DNA from 3 places in the Thioalkalivibrio sp. ALE28 genome. Region 1 is predicted to be linked to each of the others. Evidence: predicted binding sites of a transcription regulator. Region 1 holds the regulator's gene; each other region holds the start of a gene.
What was found. The regulator sigma-54, encoded in region 1, starts transcription at its own class of promoters, with help from an activator protein. The targets are predictions, from matches to a motif close to TGGCANGNTNCNTGCTT.
Positions count from the first base shown of each region.

Region 2: D105_RS0107200 (CmpA/NrtA family ABC transporter substrate-binding protein) is a predicted target of sigma-54. The motif match lies at 3,778-3,794, and genes of this name have one in related genera.
Region 3: flgA (flagellar basal body P-ring formation chaperone FlgA) is a predicted target of sigma-54. The motif match lies at 5,383-5,399, and genes of this name have one in related genera.

Region 1 covers NZ_KB898099.1:77,257-84,386, reverse strand. The annotation lists gene lptC (LPS export ABC transporter periplasmic protein LptC) at 1-92, shown strand, start outside; gene lptA (lipopolysaccharide transport periplasmic protein LptA) at 73-600, shown strand; gene lptB (LPS export ABC transporter ATP-binding protein) at 597-1,367, shown strand; gene D105_RS0108430 (RNA polymerase factor sigma-54) at 1,457-2,938, shown strand; gene hpf (ribosome hibernation-promoting factor, HPF/YfiA family) at 2,955-3,293, shown strand; gene D105_RS0108420 (PTS sugar transporter subunit IIA) at 3,297-3,764, shown strand; gene hprK (HPr(Ser) kinase/phosphatase) at 3,816-4,847, shown strand; gene rapZ (RNase adapter RapZ) at 4,855-5,727, shown strand; gene D105_RS0108405 (PTS sugar transporter subunit IIA) at 5,779-6,204, shown strand; gene D105_RS0108400 (HPr family phosphocarrier protein) at 6,176-6,445, shown strand; gene D105_RS0108395 (PfkB family carbohydrate kinase) at 6,501-7,130, opposite strand, start outside.
Region 2 covers NZ_KB898098.1:18,034-25,163, reverse strand. The annotation lists gene D105_RS0107225 (TVP38/TMEM64 family protein) at 1-568, shown strand, start outside; gene D105_RS0107220 (TMEM165/GDT1 family protein) at 503-1,060, opposite strand; gene D105_RS0107215 (hypothetical protein) at 1,364-1,606, shown strand; gene D105_RS0107210 (DsrE family protein) at 1,697-2,053, shown strand; gene D105_RS0107205 (nitrate regulatory protein) at 2,181-3,494, shown strand; gene D105_RS0107200 (CmpA/NrtA family ABC transporter substrate-binding protein) at 3,975-5,279, shown strand; gene ntrB (nitrate ABC transporter permease) at 5,328-6,263, shown strand; gene D105_RS0107190 (ABC transporter ATP-binding protein) at 6,290-7,090, shown strand; gene nirB (nitrite reductase large subunit NirB) at 7,090-7,130, shown strand, end outside.
Region 3 covers NZ_KB898096.1:165,494-172,623, forward strand. The annotation lists gene flgF (flagellar basal-body rod protein FlgF) at 1-181, opposite strand, end outside; gene flgE (flagellar hook protein FlgE) at 214-1,452, opposite strand; gene D105_RS0105855 (flagellar hook assembly protein FlgD) at 1,490-2,164, opposite strand; gene flgC (flagellar basal body rod protein FlgC) at 2,176-2,595, opposite strand; gene flgB (flagellar basal body rod protein FlgB) at 2,623-3,030, opposite strand; gene D105_RS0105870 (protein-glutamate O-methyltransferase CheR) at 3,249-4,064, opposite strand; gene D105_RS0105875 (chemotaxis protein CheV) at 4,270-5,208, opposite strand; gene flgA (flagellar basal body P-ring formation chaperone FlgA) at 5,504-6,193, shown strand; gene flgM (flagellar biosynthesis anti-sigma factor FlgM) at 6,300-6,614, shown strand; gene D105_RS0105890 (flagella synthesis protein FlgN) at 6,630-7,115, shown strand.

The DNA of each region.
Region 1 (7,130 bases):
GAGCGGATACCATAGAGCTGTTCCATGACGTGTACTCGCTCTACAGCGAGGCGAGCGAGGAGGACCCCGCGCATGACCCCGATCCCGAATAGCCGCCGCCTGCCGGGCCTGCTTGCGGCGGCCGGCCTCCTCTCCGCCCTGCTGGCGACGCCGGCCCTGGGCCAGCAGGGGTCGGGACCCTCGCTGCCGGTGGAGATCACCGCCGACCACGCGGAGATGGACGAACGCCAGGGCCTGGGCACCTACACCGGGGACGTGATCGTGATCCGCGGCGACATGACGCTGGAGGCCGACACGGTCTACGTGCGCACCCGGGATCGTCGCCCCTACGAGATGGAGGCCCACGGCGAGCCGGCCCGCCTGGAATCCCCCGACCCCGAGACCGGCGAGATGCGCATCGCCACCGCGCTGCGCATCGACTACCTGCTGAACGATGACCGCATGATCCTCACCGACCAGGCCCATGTGATCACCGCCAGCGAAGAGGCGCGCGGCAAGCGCATCACCTACGACCTGACCACCGACGTGATCGAGGCCGAACGCGGCGAGGACGACAGCGAACGCGTACGCATCACCATCCAGCCACGCGACGACGAATGAACGCACCCGCCACCAGCCCGGCGCCGGCACCCGCCGAGGCCCGTGATCGCCTGATCGGGCGCGAACTGACCAAGCGCTACGGCCAGCGCACCGTGCTCGACCAGATGGATGTCGACCTCGCACCCGGTGAAGTGGTCGGCCTGCTGGGTCCCAACGGCGCCGGCAAGACCACCTGCTTCTACAGCCTGGTCGGGCTGATCCGCCCTAACGCCGGGCGCATCACCCTGGGCGGGCACGACATCACCCGCGCGCCCATCCACGTGCGCGCCCGCGCCGGTCTCGGCTACCTGCCCCAGGAGGCCTCGATCTTTCGCCGCCTGAGCGTGTGGGACAACCTGCAGGCCGTGCTGGAACTGCGCCCCGGCCTGGACCGCCACGAACGCCGGCGTATCGGCGACGCCCTGATCGAGGAGTTTCAGCTCGAGACCGTGCGCCACAGCCCCGGGATCGCGCTGTCCGGCGGCGAACGTCGGCGCGCCGAGATTGCGCGGGCCCTGGCCGGTGACCCGCAATTCATCTGCCTGGACGAGCCCTTTGCCGGGGTGGACCCGATCTCGGTGGGCGATATCCAGGATGTAATTCGCCACCTTGCAGCGCGCGGCATCGGGGTTCTGATCTCCGATCACAACGTGCGCGAAACCCTCGGGATCTGCCACAGGGCCTATATTCTGAGCGAGGGGCGCCTGCTGGCCGCCGGGACACCCGACGAGCTACTGGCCGATCCCCAGGTGCGCCGGGTCTATCTCGGCGAGAATTTCCGCCTGTGATTCCGGCACGCGCACAACCCGCGCCGGTGCACAAACCACGAGGCAGCATTTAAGATCGCTCTTATGGTCACCCGCGACCCGCACAGCCAATGCTGAAACCCGGCCTGAATCTTCAGCTGGGTCAAACGCTCACCATGACCCCGCAACTGCAGCAGGCGATCCGCCTGTTGCAGTTGTCCACGCTCGAGCTGCAGGTGGAGATCCAGCAGGCGCTGGAGAGCAACCCCATGCTGGAACAGGTGGAAGACGAGGACGACATGGGCGGGGCCGAGCGCCTGGACGCGGAGGGCGAGGTGGTGGAAGGCGACCGCATGGAGGCCACTACCACCAGCGATGACGTGATTCCCGAGGAGCTCACCACCGACAGCCGCTGGGACGACATCTACGAACCGCCGCCCGCCCCCAAGGGCGTGGATGACCGCGACCCACTGGAGAACACCAGTGACGATGACGGCGAGGGCCTGCAGGACCACCTGCTGTGGCAGCTGCACCTGAGCCACCTGACCCCGCGCGACCAGCGCATCGGCGCGGCCCTGATCGACGCGATCAGCCCCGATGGCTATCTCGAAGGCGACCTCGAGACCCTGGCCGAGACCATCAGCCGCGGCGAGGACGAACCCGTCGGCGTGGACGAGGTCGAGGCGGTCCTGCACTGGATCCAGCAATGCGACCCGCTGGGCGTGGGCGCGCGCGACCTGCGCGAATGCCTGGAGATCCAGCTGCGCGAACTGGCCCCGGACGCCCCCGCCCGCGAGGCCGCCCGGGCGATCCTGGAACACGGCATGGACAGCCTGGGCAAGCGGGATTACAAAGCCCTGCAACGCCAGTCGGGTGTGCGCGACCCGGACGAACTGGCGCGCGCCCTGGACCTGATCCGCACCCTGAACCCGCGGCCGGGCGCGCAGATCAGTGCCGCCACCTCCGAATACGTGGTGCCCGATGTCTACGTGCGCCACACCCCGGAGGGCTGGCGCGTGGAGCTGAACCCGGAGATCGCGCCACGCATCCGTATCAACGACCTCTACGCCGGCATGGTGCGCCAGGTATCGGATGCCCGCGACAGCGCCTTCATGCGCGACCAGCTGCAGGAGGCGCGCTGGTTCCTGAAGAGCCTGCACAGCCGCAACGACACCCTGCTGCGCGTCGCTGAGGCGATCGTCCATCGCCAGCAGGGCTTCCTGGAACACGGCGAGGTCGCGATGCAGCCATTGATCCTGCGCGATATCGCCGAGATCCTGGAGATGCACGAATCGACCATCTCCCGGGTCACAACCCAGAAATACATGCACACCCCGCGCGGGGTCTTCGAGTTCAAGTATTTCTTTTCCAGCCACGTCGGCACCAACGACGGTGGCGAGTGTTCCGCCACCGCCATCCGTGCCATGATTCGCGAATTGATCGACGACGAACCCGCGAACAAGCCGCTCAGCGATGCCCGGCTCGCCCAGATCCTGGCGGACCGGGGCATCAATGTGGCGCGTCGCACCGTAGCCAAGTACCGCGAGGCGATGCAGATCCCTTCATCCAGCGAACGCCGGCAGATGGCCTCCATGCCCACCGGCCACAAGTAACCAAGGAGTCCCGACCATGCAGATCAACCTGACCGGCCACCATGTGGACCTCACCGACGCCCTGCGCGACTACGTCAACGAGAAGTTCGCGAAGCTGGAGCGCCACTTCGACAAGGTCATCGACGTGCACGTCGTGCTGACCCACGAGAAGACCCAGAACCAGTTCAACAAGGCCGAGGCGAATCTCCAGGTCAGCGGCAATCACATCCACGCCGAGGCCTCCCACGAGGACATGTACGCCGCCATCGACGCGCTGATCGACAAGGTCGACCGCCAGCTGATCAAGCACAAGGAAAAGGTCAAGGATCATCACCGGGCCGAGGGCGCCCAGCGCAACCGCGAGCAGGCCTCCTGACCCATGTCCATTGCCGAGCTGATCACCGCCGAGCGCATCCGCCTGGAGCCGGAATGCTCCAGTCAGAAGCGGGCCCTGGAGGCCCTGTCGGAACTCCTCGCCGGCGGCGGTGATGCCGGCGGACCGGGCAGCACCGCGATCTTCGAGGCCCTGTCCGCGCGCGAAAAGCTGGGCTCCACCGGCCTGGGCCATGGGGTTGCGATCCCCCATGGCCGCCTGGCCGATCTCGAGGCTCCGCGCGTGGCCGTCCTGCGCCTGGAGAGCGGCGTCGACTTTGACGCCATGGACCACGAGCCGGTCGACATCCTGATCGCCCTGCTGGTCCCGGAGGCCGCCACCAGCGATCACCTCGACCTGCTGGCCCAGCTGGCGCGCGGGCTTTCGCAACCGGACACCATTGCCGCCCTGCGCCGGGCCGGCGATGCCGCCAGCCTGGAACAGGAACTCGTCCGCCGCTTCCGCGAGGGCTGATCCCGTGCGCCCCGCACCCTGCCACGCCACCGATCCCCGCCGGCCCTGCTCATGAACGAGGCACTGGGCGAAGGCGGGATTGCCCGCGACATCAACGTGGAGAGCCTGATCCAGGCTATGGGCAACCGCCTGGATCTGCGCTTCGTGCATGGCGAGCACGCCGCCCCCGACCGCAAGCTGGTCGGCGAGGACGGGGATGACCTGCCTCTGGCCGGCCACCTCAACCTGATCCGACCCAACCGCATCCAAGTCATCGGGGACTTCGAGGCCCGCTACATCGCCGGCCTCAGCGACGACCAGCGCAACGACCTGATCCTGGAGATGGCCCGCACCGGCACCACCGCGGTGATCTTCGCCGAGGACACCTGCCCGTTCTCGGAGATGCCCCATGCCCCGCAGGAGGCGCTGCCGCTGATCCTGTGCTCCAGCACCAGCAGCCACGAGATCATCGCGCTGCTGCGCTACTTCCTGCAGCAGCGTCTGGCGCACTTCGAAGTGCGCCATGGCGTGTTCATGGAGATCCTCGGCATCGGCGTCCTGATCAGCGGGGCCTCCAGCGTCGGCAAGAGCGAGGTGGCGCTGGAGCTGATCTCGCGCGGGCACCGCCTGATCGCCGACGATGCCCCCGAGTTCGCGCGCATTGCCCCCGACATCGTGCGCGGTCACTGCCCGGCCCTGCTCCAGGACCTGCTCGAGGTGCGCGGCCTGGGGGTGCTGAACATCCGCGCGATGTACGGCGACTCCGCAATCAAGGGCGGCAAGTACCTGCGACTGATTATCGACCTGCGCGATCACGGTGAACCCTCGCCGGTGCCCGACGACCGGCTGAACGGGCGCCGCGGCGAGATCGACATCCTTGGCCTGCGGATCCCGCTGATCAGCCTCCCGGTGGCGCCGGGTCGCAACATCGCGGTGATGATCGAGGCCGCCGTGCGCAACCACATGCTGCACATGCAGGGCTACATCGCCGGGGATGACCTGCGCGCCCGCCAGCGGCGGCAGATGAGCGGCGAGGCCGAGGAGCCGCCCTACCACCGGGCCGTGCCCGCCACGACCGTCCCTAACCCGGACCCGGAGGGCTGAGGCCGTCATGCGCCTGCTGATCGTCAGCGGTCTGTCCGGATCCGGCAAGACCGTCGCCCTGCACACCCTGGAGGACGCGGGCTATTTCTGTGTGGACAACCTCCCGCTGCCGCTGCTGCCGGATCTGATCCGCCAGGTGCGCCAGGGCCACTACGACACCGAGGGCGATCGCCATCTGGCGGTGGGCGTCGACGTGCGCAGCGGGCTGGAGGCCCTGAAAGGGTTTTCCAGCCTGCTGGCCGGGCTACGGGCGGAGGGCCTGCAGGTGGAGGTCCTGTTCCTGCAGGCCTCCAGCGACGTGCTGCTGCGGCGCTACCACCTGACCCGGCGGCGTCACCCACTGGCGCGCGATGGCGTACCCCTGGTGGAGGCCATCGACCGCGAACGCGAGTGGCTGGGCCACGTCGCGGCGGAGGCCGACCTGACGGTGGACACCTCGCGGCTGTCAATGCACGACCTGGCCCGTACGCTGCGCGACCGTATGGGTGAGCGCGGAGAGCACGAGCTGTCCCTGCTGTTCCAGTCCTTCGGTTTCAAGCACGGCGCGCCGATGGACTCGGACTTCGTGTTCGACGTGCGCTGCCTGCCCAACCCCTACTACGAACGCGAGCTGGCCGGCCTGACCGGCCGCGACCCGGCCGTATGCGAGTTCCTTGAGGGGCACGGGGAGGTCGCGGCCATGTTCGACAGCATCCAGGGCTTTCTCTCGCAGTGGCTCCCGCGCCTGCTGGAGGACCACCGCAGTTACGTGACGGTCTCGATCGGCTGCACCGGCGGCCGACACCGCTCGGTATACCTGGTCGAACGCCTTGCGGGGGCGTGGCGGGACCGGGAACATGTTACTGTTAGCACCCGTCACCGCGAGCTGGGCAAGCAGTAATCACGAAGCGCGGGGGCAGGCCCCTACGGAACCCGCAATTGGAGCAGATCCATGGGCGTTGGTCTCATTCTGATCACGCATCAAAACCTGGGCGACACCCTCTTGCAGACCGCGCAAAGCATGCTTGGCGGCCTGCCCGATGACTGCGAGTCCATGGCGATGTCCCAGAACGACGACCCCGACGAGGTCCTGGCCCGCGCCCGCGAGCGCCTGACGACCCTGGACAGCGGCGCCGGGGTACTGATCCTGACCGACATGTTCGGTTCCACCCCCTCCAACGTCGCCAGCCGAGTGGCTCGCGGGGCAAATGCGCGCGTGATCGCCGGGATCAACCTGCCGATGCTGATCCGCGTGCTCAACTACCAGCACCTCCCCCTGACCGAGCTGGTCAACAAGGCCCTCTCCGGCGGGCATGACGGGATCCTTCTCTGCGACCAGGAGTGCAGCGATGCCGCAGCGCGTAGTCCCCATCGTTAATCGCCTGGGGATGCACGCGCGTGCTGCGGCCAAGTTTGTCAGCCTGGCCAGCCAGTACGCCGCCGATGTCACCGTCTCCCGCAACCAGCAGGAGGTCAACGGCAAGAGCATCATGGGGGTCATGATGCTGGCCGCGGCCCAGGGCAGCGAGATCACCATCGAGACCGAAGGCGAGGATGCCCCCGAGGCGCTGGACGCGCTGACTGAACTGGTGGCCGACCGCTTCGGCGAAGAGGCCTGATCCCCCTGACTCCTGTGTGCCGCTGAACCGGCGGCTACCCCCCTTTCTCCCGGCCCTAACCCGGCCCGGCGCCGAGGTCGGACACCTTCGCCGCCAGCCCCTCGAACCCGACCTGCGCGAGCTTGCGCTCGGCCAGGCGCACGGCCGCGTTCAAGGCCTGCTCGGGGGGGTTGCCGGAGACCAGCGCATCGATCAGGCCGGCATTGAAGGCATCTCCCGCACCCACGCTGTCCACCACCTGCAGACCGGGCGTGGGTGCACAGTGGTGGATCGCGCCACGGGCAGCCAGCCAGGCCCCGGCGCTTCCGGCCGTCACGGTCAGGATGCGGTCGGGGAAGCGGCTCGCCATCTGCCGCAGCGCGTCCTCCGGTGTGTCCGCCACGGTGGCGGCCCACTCCCGCGAAAGCATCAGGACGTCGGCATACTGAAGGCAGGCCTCCAGGCCGGGACGGGGTTTCTCCAGCTCCAGCGATACGGGCTGGTCGAAGATACACGCGCGCGCGGCTGCCAGGATCGCGACCAGGGCTTCGGGGTTACGGCCCTCGAAGTGCAGCCAGTCGTATTCCGACCAGGGCACGCCGGAGACATCCGCTTCCTCCAGTTCGGGGAGATCGCGGTGGTGGACGATGGTACGGCTGCCGGTGGCCCGGGAACGCAGGATATGCGAGGTCGGCGTCGCTCCGGG
Region 2 (7,130 bases), on a different contig from region 1:
CTTCTGGATCCTGCTGGGCGGGGCCCTGTTCGGCCCCTTCACCGGCGCCGCCCTCAGCCTGCTGGCAGCGACCCTGGCGGCGGTCATTGCCTTCCTGCTGGCGCGTACCTGGCTGCAGCCCTGGCTGGCCCCGCGCATGGGGCCGCGCAGCACGCGGCTGCGGGCGGATGTAGAGGCCGAGGGCTGGCGGGTTGTGGCCCTGACCCGTCTGGTGCCGGTGTTTCCGTTCGCGCCGACGAACTACGCCTTGGGACTGGTTCGGCTGCCGCTGCCGGTCTTCGCGCTGACGACCATGGTCGCCCTGATCCCCAGCCTGTTCGCCTATGCCTGGCTGGGGCACGCCACCCGGCAGATGGCCAGTGGCGCCGACAGCGGGGTACAGCTGGGTCTGGCCCTGCTCGCGGTGCTGGCGCTGTTGCTGTTGCTGCCGCGCCTGGTGCGCCGCATCTGGCTGGGCCAGAAGACACTGCACACCGAGGCGCCGCTGACCTCAGTATCTTCCTCAGACCCAGGCGAGCAGGACCCCGATGCCCAGGGCGAGGAACAGCAGGGCGGCGAGCGCGCGTAACAGCCGCAGGGGCAGGTGGCAGGCGAAGCGCTGGCCCAGCCACACTACCGGGGCATTCGCGAGCACCATGCCGATGGTCGAGCCGATCACGACCAGGATCAGGCTGTCGAAGGTCGCGGCCAGCGCGCCGGTGGCGACCTGGGTCTTGTCGCCCATCTCGACCAGGAAGAACAGCACCGTGGTGGTCCAGAACACGCCGTGTTTCGACGCGGCCGGCAGCTCGTCCTCGCCATCCGGGACCAGTACCCAGGCGGCCATCACGATGAACCCGATCCCCAGACCCCAGCGCAGCCAGTCCTCCGGGATGCTGGCGCCGATCCACACGCCCGCCAGCGCGGCCAGGAAGTGGTTGGCCAGCGTGGCCACCACGATGCCCCAGATGATGGGCCAGGTCTGCTGGTAGCGGCAGAACAGGAGCAGGGCGAGGAGCTGGGTCTTGTCGCCCATCTCGGCGATGGCGACGATGACGGTAGAGACGAGCAGGGCTTCCATGACGGTCTTCCGGGCCGGGTGGGTGGGCAAGACACGTGACATCGCACCACCCACCCGGCCACGGATCGGGGCGCCATGCCACAGGTCTCGCGGGGCCCGGTGCCGCATCGGCGGCGGGGCTGTCTGCACCACGGTCCTCCGGGCGGAGGATCGAATCTGTTGATGCAGACCCCGGTGAGGCCAGGCCACCCGGGTCGCTACTCCCCTGAAGCTGACCGGATTCTAGTCATCCCGGTCCGCGCGGGCAAGGACGATCGCGGCTCCGGGCTGCGCCGCTGACGAGGCTTGGGTAGCATGCGCGCGATGAAACGCTTCCTTTACTGGGTCGATCGGGCCCCCCTTTGGCTGTTCGCACTGCTGGTTGCGACCGTCGGCCTGGCCCCCTGGACCCCCGAGCCGCATGTTGCGGAGAAACTGCGCTGGCTGTTCGCCGGTGAGCTGACGCGGCTACCGGACATTCTTGACCTGGTCCTCCACGCCACACCGTGGCTGTTGATGGCCTTCAAGCTCTACCGCAACAGCGTCACGGCCCGCGGCACCCCCTGACCCGAGTGTTTCCCCGCCGCTTGTGGGAAATCGACGCCGCGATCACCGGCCGCTACCGTTTTCGCACCTTTTCAACCCCGGGAGACTCCCATGCGCTTTATTGTTGCCGTCACCGCCGGTACCGACGACCCGACCCGCGCCACGCTTGGCATGATCGCCGCCAATGTGGCCAAGCAGCAGGGCCACGATGTGACCGTCTGGCTGCAGGGCGAGGCCGTGAACATCGCCAACCGCAACGTGTACGACAAGATCGTTGGCCACAACATGCCGGCAATGAAGGACATCGTGGATTCGCTGGTGAGTGAAGGCGTCCCGTTCTGGGCCTGCGAGGCCTGCGCCAAGGGTCGCGACGTCGGCGAGCACAACTTCCTGCCGAACGCCGAGATGGCCGGCATGGGCCACTACGTCCAGGCCGTCGCCGAGTTCGACCGCTCCATGAGCTTCTGATCGGCCGTGCCGTTCCGCGGGCGGGGCGTGATGCCCCGCCCGTTTTTGTTTGTACCCCCGCTGTCAGTCGGTCGAACTGGCACATCGCATGCTTGTTTGTTCCGGGAGTGATTCACGGACGACGAGCATGACCCAGAACACATCCCCGAATTCTTCCCTCGAAGAGTCCATTGGCGATTTCCTGGTCGCCTCGCGCAAGTGCGAGGTGGTGAGCCTGGAGCGCCTGCTGGAGGCGGTGCAGCTGGTCGGGCGCATCCGCGCGCTGGTGCATGCCCTGCAGCGCGAGCGCGGGGCCTCCAGCCTCTGGATCGGGTCCGGCGGCCAGCGCTATACCCGCGAACTGGAGCAGTACCGGGCCGAATCGGACGCCGCCGCGGCCGCGTTCCGCGAGCACCTGGATGGCTGGCTGGCCCCGGACGCCTGCGCCCATGGCCGCAGTCGGCTGCTGGGGCGCATGGCGCTGGCGCTGCATGGCCTGTCCGGCCTGGGCAGCCTGCGCGAGGAGGTCCTGGAGCTGACCCTGAGCCCGATGGACTCGACCCGCGGCTTCAGCGAGCTGATTCGCGCCCTGATGGCCCTGGTGTTCGAGGCTGCGGATTCGGCGACCGATCCCGAGGTCTCGCGGGCCCTGGTGGCCCTGCTGAACTTCATGCAGGGCAAGGAACTGGCAGGGCAGGAGCGCGCGATCGGGGCCGCCGGGTTTGGCGCCGCGAACTTCGAGCCCGAACTGCGCCAGGCGCTGGTCCATCGGATCGATGCCCAGGAACGGGCGTTCCGCATCTTCTCCGAGTTCGCGGCACCGGCGGCCTGTGCCGCCTGGCGCGAGCTGCAGACGGCGGCCTTCGCCGCCGACATCGAGCGTCTGCGCCGCCGGGCCTGTACCGAGGCCTCCGGGCACCACGACCCCGCCCGGGCCGAGGAATGGTTTGCCTGTACCACCGCGCGCATCGACGCGATGAAGGAGATCGAGGATCTGCTGGAGATGCACCTGAACGAGTGCTGCTCGGCACGCATCACGGCGGATCGCGCGGACCTCGGCGCGGTGCGTGACCGGGTCGCGCAACTCGCCGAGTCGGAACTGCGCGACAGCGTCCCGTATGCGGTGTTCTTCGGCGCGCCGGAGGGCCTGGAGCCCGCGCAGGAGGAGGGCGATGCCGCACTCAACGTACCGATCGTCGGACACTCGGTGATGGACTTGGTGCAGCGCCAGGCGGCCCGGCTGCAGTCGGTGGAGGATGAACTGCATGCGGCACGCCAGGCCCTGGCCGAGCGCAAGACCATCGAGCGTGCCAAGGCGCTGCTGATCCAGCACCGCGGCCTCAGCGAGGACCAGGCCTACAAGCTCCTGCGCCAGACGGCGATGAACCAGAACCGGCGCCTGGCCGAGGTCGCCGAGGCGACCGTCGCGATGTCCGACCTGCTGGGCAAGGGCGGCCTGTAGCTAATACGCGGGGAAAGGGATTCCGCCCCTGTGGGAGCGGGCTTGCCCGCGAAGCCCCTGCCAGTGTCCGCGACTGGCAGGGGCTTCGCCGCCAGGGCGGCTCCTACAGGTTGTGCACCAGCGCGGTTCATCTGCACCGCAAGCGCGCCCCAGTATGGTGCCTTGCGGATCGTCTCCCGGACGCCGGGTTTTCCGAAAGCGTTCGACTCCATACGGCGAACCATCCGATTTTCCCGCGCCATGGCGCGATTGTTTCTGGCGGGGTCGATTAGCAACGGCTAATTGGCATACCTCCTGCAGGAGTATGGGCAAGACGAGCCAATGGCGGTTCGTCGCCTGACAACAGGGAGACCCGGTGACCGGGTCCTCCCACGGGACTGGACAAAGGCGTCCATCACCCGGCTGCACAAGCGGCCGGGCTGATGCGACGCCTTTTTTCGTTTTTGGGATGTGTTTGCTGACAAGGGGAGTGAATCCGCAATGACCGATCATACGAATGACACGAAAAAGACCTCCGGCCTGTCGCGCCGGCGTTTCCTGGGCGGTATGGCCGCCGGGATCGGGGCGACCGCGCTGGGCGTTTCCGGGGCCGCGCCGTGGGGCTATGCGAAGGCCGGCAACGGCAAGCCGGAGACCACCGAGGCGAAGCTGGGCTTCATCGCGCTGACCGATGCCGCGCCGCTGTTCATCGCGTTGGAGAAAGGCTTCTTTGCCGCTCACGGCATGCCCGACGTGCAGGTGCTGAAGCAGTCCTCCTGGGGCACGGTGCGCGACAACCTGGAACTGGGCTCGCGCCGCGGCGGTATCGACGGCTCGCACATCCTGACGCCGATGCCCTACCTGATCCACCGCCGCGGCACGCCGATGACGATCCTCGCGCGGCTGAACCTGGCCGGGCAGTGCATCTCGGTGGGTGACGAGTACGCGGACCTGAAGGTCGGCACCGACACCACCGAGTTCAGGGGCGCGCTGGCGGAGAAGGACGCCGGCGGGGATGACATCCGCGCGGCGATGACCTTCCCGGGCGGGACCCATGACCTGTGGATCCGTTACTGGATGGCCGCCGGCGGGATCGACCCGGATCGCGACATCGCCACCATCGTCGTCCCGCCGGCGCAGATGGTCGCCAACATGCGCGTCGGCTCCATGGACACCTTCTGTGTCTGCGAGCCCTGGAACATGCAGCTGATCAACCAGGGCATCGGCTACACCGCGAACACCACCGGCGAGCTCTGGCACAACCACCCGGAAAAGGCGCTGGGGATGCGCGCGGACTGGGTGGAAGCCAATCCGAATGCGGCCCGCGCCCTGACCATGGCGGTGATGGAGGCGCAGATGTACTGCGAGGATCCGGCGAACAAGGAAGAGGTCGCCGAGATCTGTTCGCGCCGGCGCTACATCCACGCCCCGTACGCCGACATCATCGATCGCATGCAGGGGAACTTCGACTACGGCACCGGCCGCGTGGTCGAGGACCACCCCGACCAGATGCGCTACTGGAAGGACCAGGCCTCCTATCCCTTCAAAAGCCACGACCTGTGGTTCCTCACCGAGGACATCCGCTGGGGTTACCTGCCGCCGGATATCGACATGCAGGCCCTGGTAGACGAGGTCAACCGCGAGGACATCTGGCGCGAGGCGGCCGCCTCGCTCGGCATCGATTCGGCCGACATCCCCGAATCCACCTCGCGCGGCCAGGAAACGTTCTTCGACGGCAAGGTCTTCGACCCGGAAGACCCGCAGGCCTACCTCGACAGCCTGGAGATCAAGGCGATCGCGTCCTGACGCGGTGGCCCGCCGACACCTGCACAGACGATTCAAGAGGATTCGATGATGAGTGCCATTCTCGATCGCAACATGACCTTCGGCGCCGGGCGCGAACGCCCGGCGGCCGCGGAGACCTCCACGGCCCCGGTGGCCCGCTCGACCCCGCCGTCGGCCCGTTCCGGCGGTGCCCCGCCGCCCGACCCCGGGCTCTGGGGCCGGCGTATGCGTCACGCGGCCACCGTGGTGCTGCCCCCGGTGATCGTGACCGCGATTTTTTTGTTTCTGTGGGAAATGATGACGTCCTCCCAGGGAGCCGTACTGCCCGGCCCGAGTCAGGTGATCTCCGACACCTGGGAACTGATCGTCAATCCGTTCTATGACTACGGCGGCAACGACGTGGGTATGGCCTGGCAGCTGCTCGCCAGCCTGGAACGTGTGGCCTACGGCTACGCCCTGGCGGTGGTCGCCGGGATCGGTCTCGGCGTGCTGGTCGGCCAGTCCACCTGGGCGATGCGCGGGCTGGACCCGCTGTTCCAGGTGCTGCGCACTGTACCGCCGTTGGCCTGGCTGCCGATCTCCCTGGCTGCCTTCCAGGCCAGCAACCCGTCGGCCATCTTCGTGATCTTCATCACCGCGATCTGGCCGATCATCATCAACACCTCGGTCGGCATCCGGAACATCTCGCAGGACTACGTGAACGTGGCCCGCGTGCTGCGTCTGAACGGCTTCGAGTACTTCACCAAGATCATGCTCCCGGCCGCCGCGCCGTATGTCTTCTCCGGTCTGCGCATCGGCATCGGCCTCGCCTGGCTGGCGATCGTTGCCGCCGAGATGTTGATCGGCGGGGTCGGCATCGGCTTCTTCATCTGGGATGCCTGGAACGCCTCCATGCTCAGCGACATCGTGCTGGCCCTGGTCTACGTCGGCCTGGTCGGGTTCTTCCTCGACCGTCTGGTCGCGATCGTCGGCAACTGGGTCACCCGCGGCACGCAGGCCGGCTGAGCCGGCCCCCTCAAAGGAGAATCATCATGACCAGCTATCTCTCCATCGAACACGTCCACAAGACCTTTGGCGAAGGCCCGACGGCCAGCGAGGTGCTGCGCGACGTCGACCTGCACGTGGACCGCGGCGAGTTCATCTCCATCATCGGCCACTCCGGCTGCGGCAAGTCGACGGTGCTCAACATCGTCGCCGGGCTGCTGGAGACCAGCACCGGCGCGGTGATCCTGGATGGCAAGGAGGTCAGCAAGCCGGGTCCGGATCGCAGTGTCGTGTTCCAGAACCACTCCCTGCTGCCCTGGCTGACCGTGCGCGACAACGTGGCGCTGGCGGTGGACAAGACCTTCAAGGGCACCAAGTCCGCCGCCGAACGCCGCGAGTGGATCCTGCAGACGCTGGATATGGTCGGCATGAGCCACGCGCTGGACAAGCGCCCGGACGAGATCTCCGGCGGCATGAAGCAGCGCGTGGGCATCGCCCGGGCGCTGGCGATGGAGCCCAAGGTCCTGCTGATGGATGAACCCTTCGGCGCGCTGGATGCGCTGACCCGGGCGCACCTGCAGGACGAGGTGATGCGCATCCAGTCGGAGCTGGGCAACACCGTGCTGATGGTCACTCACGACGTGGACGAGGCGGTGCTGCTGTCCGACCGCATCGTGATGATGACCAACGGCCCGGCCGCGACCATCGGCGAGATCCTGGAGATCGACCTGCCGAAGCCGCGCGAGCGCCTGGCGATGGCCGACAACGCGCAGTACAACCACTACCGGGCCGAGGTGTTGCGCTTTCTCCACGAGCGCCACAAGAACCCCGAGTCGGAGGCCGCGTGATGGATACCGCGAACAACAGGCCGCGGCTGGTCCTGATCGG
Region 3 (7,130 bases), on a different contig from region 1:
TACCCACCTGGGTGTAGTCCCGCGAGGCATAGCCCGGGCCGCGTACCGGCACCGTATCCGCGGTGGCCAGGGCCTGGCGGAAGCCGTCGGTATTGGCGTTGGCGAGGTTGTGATTGTTGATGGCCTGTGCGTGCATCGTCTCCTTCGCACCGGACATCGCGATGTACAGAAATCGATCCATGCTCAAGCCCTCTTTACCAACTTATCCGATACTTAGCGGATATTGATGATCGTCTGGGTAACCTGGTCGGCCGTGGAGATCGTCTGCGCATTCGCCTGGAAGTTGCGCTGCGCGGTGATCAGGTTCACCAGCTCCTGGGCGATATCCACGTTCGAGGCCTCCAGCGCCCCAGCCTGCACCGACCCCAAGTTGCTGGATCCGGGCCGATCCAGGCGCACATCACCTGCTGCAAAGGTTTCGGCCCAGTTGTTGTCACCCAGCTGTTCCAGGCCCTGCGGATTGGGGAAATTCGCCAGCGCAAGCTGACCCAGCTCCGTCGACTGCCCATTGGTGAAACGAGCGAACACCACGCCGGTTTGATCGATGTCGATACCGGTGAGCTGTCCAGAGGCAAAACCGTCCTGGTTCAGGTCATTGACGGAAAAATCTCCGCCGAACTGGGTCGTACCGTCGAAGTCGATATCGAAGACCAAATCATCCGCCCCATCCAAGGTCGCTCCTGGAACGGTCAAACCATCGGGGTCCGGAACCACAGCGGCCAACGCGCCGTCCGATCCAAACTGCAAAGCCAGGGCGTCTACCCCGCCGGGATAATCGACCTCCTGCAGCGAACCGTCCTCCCTGCGTACCGCCACATGGGCATTCCACTCGTTCTGCCCCGTCTTGACGAAGTAGATGTTGGCGTCCCGCGCAATGCCCAGAGAGTCATACATCGTGAGCGAGGTCGAGAAGTTGTAGGTCTCCGGATCCTCGAGATCGAAATCCGCCGGATCGGCGCTCAAGGCCGGCGCATCCGAACGCAAATTGATCAGTGCCTCGAGATTCTCGGTGGCCTGGGGCGCGGCCGTATCGGTTTGCAGACGCAAGTCCCCGAGATTCGTACCACCCGCCTCGTCATAGCCCTGCAGGCGCAGGCCCTGGTTGTTCACCAGGTACCCGTCGCGGTCGACCTGGAAGGCCCCCGCCCGGCTGTACACCGTGCTGCCCTGGTCGTTCAGGACGAAGAAGCCCTCGCCGTTGATCGCCAGGTCCAGGCCGTTCTCGGTGAACTCGGTCCGTCCCTGCGAGAACTGCTGGGTGACCGCCTGCAGTCGTGTGCCGGAGCCGATGGCTGTCTGGCTGATCCCGCCGAAGCTCTGGGCGAACACATCGCCGAACTCGGCACGGGAACGTTTAAACCCCGTGGTCCCCGAGTTGGACACATTGTTACCGGTGGTCTGCAGATCGGCCTGGGCCGCGTTGAGTCCGCTCAATCCGATATTGAAGGGCATGGGGTGTTTCCTCCGTCAGGGTTCTTGTTGCGGGGCGTCAGCCGCCAATCCGCCGTACATCCGAAAAGCTGATCTCGCCCAGGCCCTGCACGGTCAGTGCCAGCCCGGAGTCACTGCCCACCGCGACGCTTTCCACGCGGGCATCCAGAAAGGTATCCACGGCCTCCGACTGGGTCCCGGAGCGGGCCGTGGCCTTGAATTCGTAGACGCCCGGTGGCGCGAAGGTGCCGTCGTCGCGCATGCCGTCCCAGGTGAACTCCTGCAGGCCGCTGCCGGCAGCGCCCATATTCATGCGGCGAATGCGCTCGCCATTCGGGCTGTACACGTCGATCTGCAGCTCTTCGGTGGCGCGCTCCAGATCGACCGCGCCGTTCACCCGCCCGTCGGGCCCCAGTTCGCCAAACTCGACGGGCACCAGTACATCCTTGCCAACCAGCGAAGCCGCCTGCAGCGTCTGGTTCTGCCCCAGGGACTGCGCCAGCTTCTCGAAGGACTTGGACAGCTGCTCGATGCCGGTCACGGTGGAGAACTGCGCCATCTGGCCGAGGAAATCACCGTTATCCATCGGCTCCATCGGGTCCTGGTTCTCCAGCTGGGTGGTCATCAGCTTGAGGAAGTCGGACTGCCCGAGGCGGTCCATCTCGCCTTCCGGCTTCTTCTCCGGGCGCGACAGGCCGAGGCGATCCAGCAATTCGGGGGAAATCTGTGTCATGGCGGGCTCCTCTAGCCTTGGCCGATCTGCAATGTGCGCTGGAGCAGCTGACGCGAGGTCTCCATCACCTCGACGTTCGCTTCGTAGTTGCGCGAGGCGGACATCATGTTGGCCATCTCCTCGACCACGCTGATCGCCGGGCGGAAGATGTAGCCCTCCTCGTTCGCCTGCGGATGGTGCGGCTCGTAGTGGGCCTGTGGCGGGGCCTGCGACTCGGTCACGCCGGCCACCCGCACGGACGTCGCCGCACCATTCGGGTTGGCCTGATCCATCACGCTCTGGAACAGCACCTGCTTGGCGCGATACGCTTCGTCCGGGTTGGTGGCGGCGGTGTTCGCGTTGGCCAGATTCGAGGCGACGGTATTCAGGCGCACCGACTGCGCCGACAGCGCCGAAGCCGAGGTATTGAACAGACTGAACATGTTGCTCACGACATCGATCTCCCGATCAGGCCCGCGTTAACGGTCGCCCCTCAGGGCTTCGCGGATGCCGGAGACCCGGCGATTAAGGAATTCCAGACTGCTCTGGTACTGGATCGCGTTCTCGGCAAAGGCGGCACGTTCCATCTGCGGATCCACCGTGTTGCCATCCAGGGACGCCTGCGACGGGACGCGATAAAGCGCCTCGGCCTGCCCGTTCATCGCCCCGGCATTGGGGTCGATATGCGCCGCCTGGCTACGCGCCATGGGCAAGTGATTGCCGCTCCCCGCCGCGGACTCGAGCACCGCGCGAAAGTCGATATCGCGCGCCTTGTAGTTCGGGGTGTCCGCATTGGCGATGTTGGAGGCCAGCAGCTCCATGCGCTGGGCGCGCACGTTGACCGCCTGCGGCAGGATGCCCATCGCCTTGTCGAGAGAGAGACTCATCGTTTCCGTCCTGTCCGCCCGTGGCGGACCCTCGCTACCAGAACCGGGACGCAGCCATTGCGGCCCTTTGCGAGGAGACCGATGCAATCGCTATGCCAGCGACGGGAATCCGTCTCGGCTGGGGACGCCCTTAGCGGGAAACGTGGGAAGGGGGCAATTCGAGTCGCGGCCGCATTGCGCGGGCGTTTCGGACCTGGCGGCCCTGCGACGGAGGGGCGTCAGGATTTGAGCCGGAGGACCGAGCCGTAGTCGGTGCGAACCGTCTCGAAGGCCTTGGTGTACGGGCCGGCCGTCTCCGAAGCGCCAAGAAACAGATAGCCGCCCGGATTCATCTGCCGGGCAATACCGTCAAGAACCTGTCGCTTGGTCTCGCCGGAGAAATAGATCAGCACGTTGCGGCAGAACACCAGGTCGAACTTGCCCAGTGCCGCGTAGCTGTCGATCAGGTTGAGCTTCTGAAAACGACAGCGCCGCTGCACCTCGGGAACGACCTTGTGGCCGTCCGTCACGGTCTCGAAGAAGCGCGCGCGGCGGCTCTCGCTCAACCCGCGCACAATACTCAGGCCGTCGTAGACCGCCCGCCGGGCGTCATCCAGGATCTTCTCCGACAGGTCCGTCCCCAGGATGGATACCGGCACCTTGCGCGGGGGGCGGGATTCCTCCCACTCGGAGACGACCATGGAGATGCTGTAGGCCTCCTGGCCACTGGAACAGCCGGAAGACCAGACCTTGATGCTGCTTCCCTTCGCAGCCAGCTCCGGCAACAACACATGCCGGAGGATCTCGAACGGAAAGCCATCGCGAAACCACGAGGTTTCGTTGGTCGTCATCGCGTCGATCACACGGGTGCGCAGCCGCGGATTCGGGGCTTGCCGCATCGCGTGCAGGAGCTCCGGCACGCTCTTGAAGTCGAACTCGTCGAGCAGCCGGGACAGTCGGCTCGACACCAGATACTGACGGCTGTCACCCAGCACCAGGCCGCAGCAGTCCTGCAGGAAGCGGGAAAACTCCTCGTAATCGCGGGAATCGATCACCGGTTCATCCCCGAGCACAGTCCATGGTGATTAGCATCCTGATGACGAGTCCTTGACAGCGGCGCCCGCGCCACGAAACGCAGGGGGAATCCCCGGTAGCGGGTTTCAGTATACGGTGTCGCAGGCGGGACACGACACTGGGCCCTTGTCGGCCATGTGACGCCGCCCCGGCCTTGCCGGGCGGCAACCCCGTTCCCCCCGGCGGTCATTCGACCTGTTGATCCTCGCGCCCGGTCTGGTCGAGCACCGCGTTGGCCAGTTCGTCGGGGTTGAATTTCGAGAGAAACGCATCGGCCCCGGCGCGCTTGACCATGTCGGTATTGAACTCGCCGCTCAACGAGGAATGCAGCAGCACCTTCAGATCTTTCAGGGCGGGATTGTCCCGGATCCGCGCCGTCAGCGTATAGCCGTCCATGCGTGGCATCTCGATGTCCGAGATCACCAGCTCGATCTGGTCGCGAACCGGGCCCTCCCCGGCCTTCTGCTCCAGGAAGTCGAGCGCCTCCTGACCATCCTTGAAAACCTCGTATTCGAACCCGAGACCGCGAATCGCCCCCTCGATCTGCTTGCGCGCCACGACCGAGTCGTCAACGATCACGACCTTGCTCCCCCCCGCTGGCGTGGCGTCCGCTCGGATGGACTCGGAGACCTCGGTCGGCAGAGGATTGACGATCGAAAGCACCCGTTCCACGTCGATGATCTCGACCAGCTTGTTGTCGATCTCGGTGACCGCGACCAGGAAGGACTCGCGCCCCGTACCACGCGGAGGGGACTTCACGTCCTGCCAGTTCACATTCACGATCCGGTCCACGGCCGACACCCAGAACCCCTGAACCGAACGGTTGAACTCGGTGACCACCACCTTCTGGTCGCCGCTGTCGCTGGCACCGGCCGCGCTGCGCAGGCCCATGGCGCGCGCCAGATCGATAATCGGCACCGTGCCGCCCCGCAGCGTAGCCACACCGCGCACCACACTCATCGACCCCGGGATCTGGCGCAGCGGCGGCGACGGGATCACCTCGCGCACCTTGAACACGTTGATTCCGAAGGTCTGTGATCCACCCAGTTGGAACAGCAGCAGTTCCATCCGGTTCTGACCCACCAGCTGCGTTCGCTGGTTCACATCGTCAATGAATTGACTCATGGTGCTGCTCTCCTTGTCCCGCGCCCATCTGCCGCGAGCCGCTCCCGGGAGCTCAGTGTGCACCGCGCACCCCCGGGCTGTCATTTGCAATCGCCTGTATGCGCCTTCTGGCGCCGCTTCCCAGGGATAACGGCATTGAACGCCGGGCCTTGAGTCGGGCACCGCCCGGACAACTGGCATCAAACCTGCATAGCTTCGGGTCCGCGAACGGACGCGGCAGACCCGGGGTATTCCCTCGGGCGGCGAGGACCGGCATATGCATCCACATACAACCTGTACATCACGCTGCATCCCCATGGGGCTCATGGCTCTCGTGGCGTGGTTCGCGCTCTCCGTGCCGGCCCACGCCGAGATCCACCCCGTTGCGGAGATCCGCGCGGCCGCGGAACAGTTTCTGTTGCAGGAGCTGGACGCCGAACATAGCGACGACATCAATATCGAGATCGGCCAGCTCGACAACCGGCTCCGGCTGGCCTACTGCCATGACGGACTCAACGCCCGTTTCCCGCCCGGCGGCCGCCGCGACGGCAATACCGCGATCCACCTTCAGTGTGCGGGCCCGGTCACCTGGCAGCTGTATGTCCCGGCCACGGTGGAACGTTACGCTCAGGTGCTGGTGGCCAGTCGCAACCTCCCTCGCCAGCACACGCTGACCAGCGGCGATCTGCGCTTCCAGCGCATCGAGACGTCACGCCACGCGGGCAGTTATCATGAAGACAAGTCGGCCCTCATCGGTCAGCAGACCCGGCGCAGCATTCGTCCGGGCCAGATCATCGGCACACAGCACGTCACCCAGCGCGAGATCGTCAGCCGCGGCCAGCGGGTCACGATCCTTGCCGAAAACGGCTCGATCGCCATCCGCATGCAGGGCGAGGCCCTGGAAAACGGCAGCCTCGGGGACCGCATCCGGGTCAAGAACACCTCGTCCGGGCGCGTGGTCGAGGGCGAAATCCAGCCCTCCGGGCACGTCCGGGTGACACTTTGATGCCGACTCTGTGATCGGTGTTACAAAAACCACCGCCACAGGGCTACAGTTTCAGCACACGCGGCCGTAAACACTTGCAGCACAGTTACAACGACAGGACGGCACAATGGATATCAAGGGCCTCAATACGAACAGTCTGCGCCCCGACGGCCAGAGCTCCACGGTCAAGGGCCGCGAGGACTCCAGCGGCGCGCCCAACCGGGCGCAAGGGTCGGATAGCGCCGCGACCACCGGTAACGATTCGCTTACCCTGACCGGCGCCGCCCAGGCGATGAGTTCGGCCGCCAGCGCCGGCGAGAACGCCCCGTTCGACGCGGCGCGTGTGGCCGAGCTGCGCGAGGCGATCGCCAGCGGCAACTACCCGGTGGACAACGAACAGCTGGCCGACCGCATGATCGACCTCGAGCGCCTGCTGCGCTAATCACGGACCTCACCGATGAACACCGACACGCGCCATCGCCTGCTGCGCTCCCTGGAAACCTCGATCCGGCTGGCCCACCAACTGGAAGAGGCCCTGATCCAGGAGACCCGCGCGGTCGAGGCGCGCACCCCGGAGACCCTGCAGGAGGTCGTGGCAACCAAGCAGGGGCTGCTGCAGGAACTCGAGACCGAGACCCGCCAGCAGCGCGCTATCGCCGAGGCCGCGAGCGAGTCATTCACACCCGAGGGCATGGCCCGCCTGCTCTCGCGCATGGACGACGGTGCCGTCCTCAACGATCACTGGCAGGCCCTGCGCCAGTCCATCGAGCGCTGCAACACCCTCAACCAGGGCAACGCACGCCTGATCGATCGCGATCGCCAGCGCGTGGAGCTCTCCATGCAGATCCTGCGCGGCGAAGAGGCCGGCCCGGCGGCGACCTACGACCCCTACGGGCGCACCCGCCCCAACACCCGTGGCGGACGCCGTATCACACAAGCCTGATGCAGCTTATTCGCA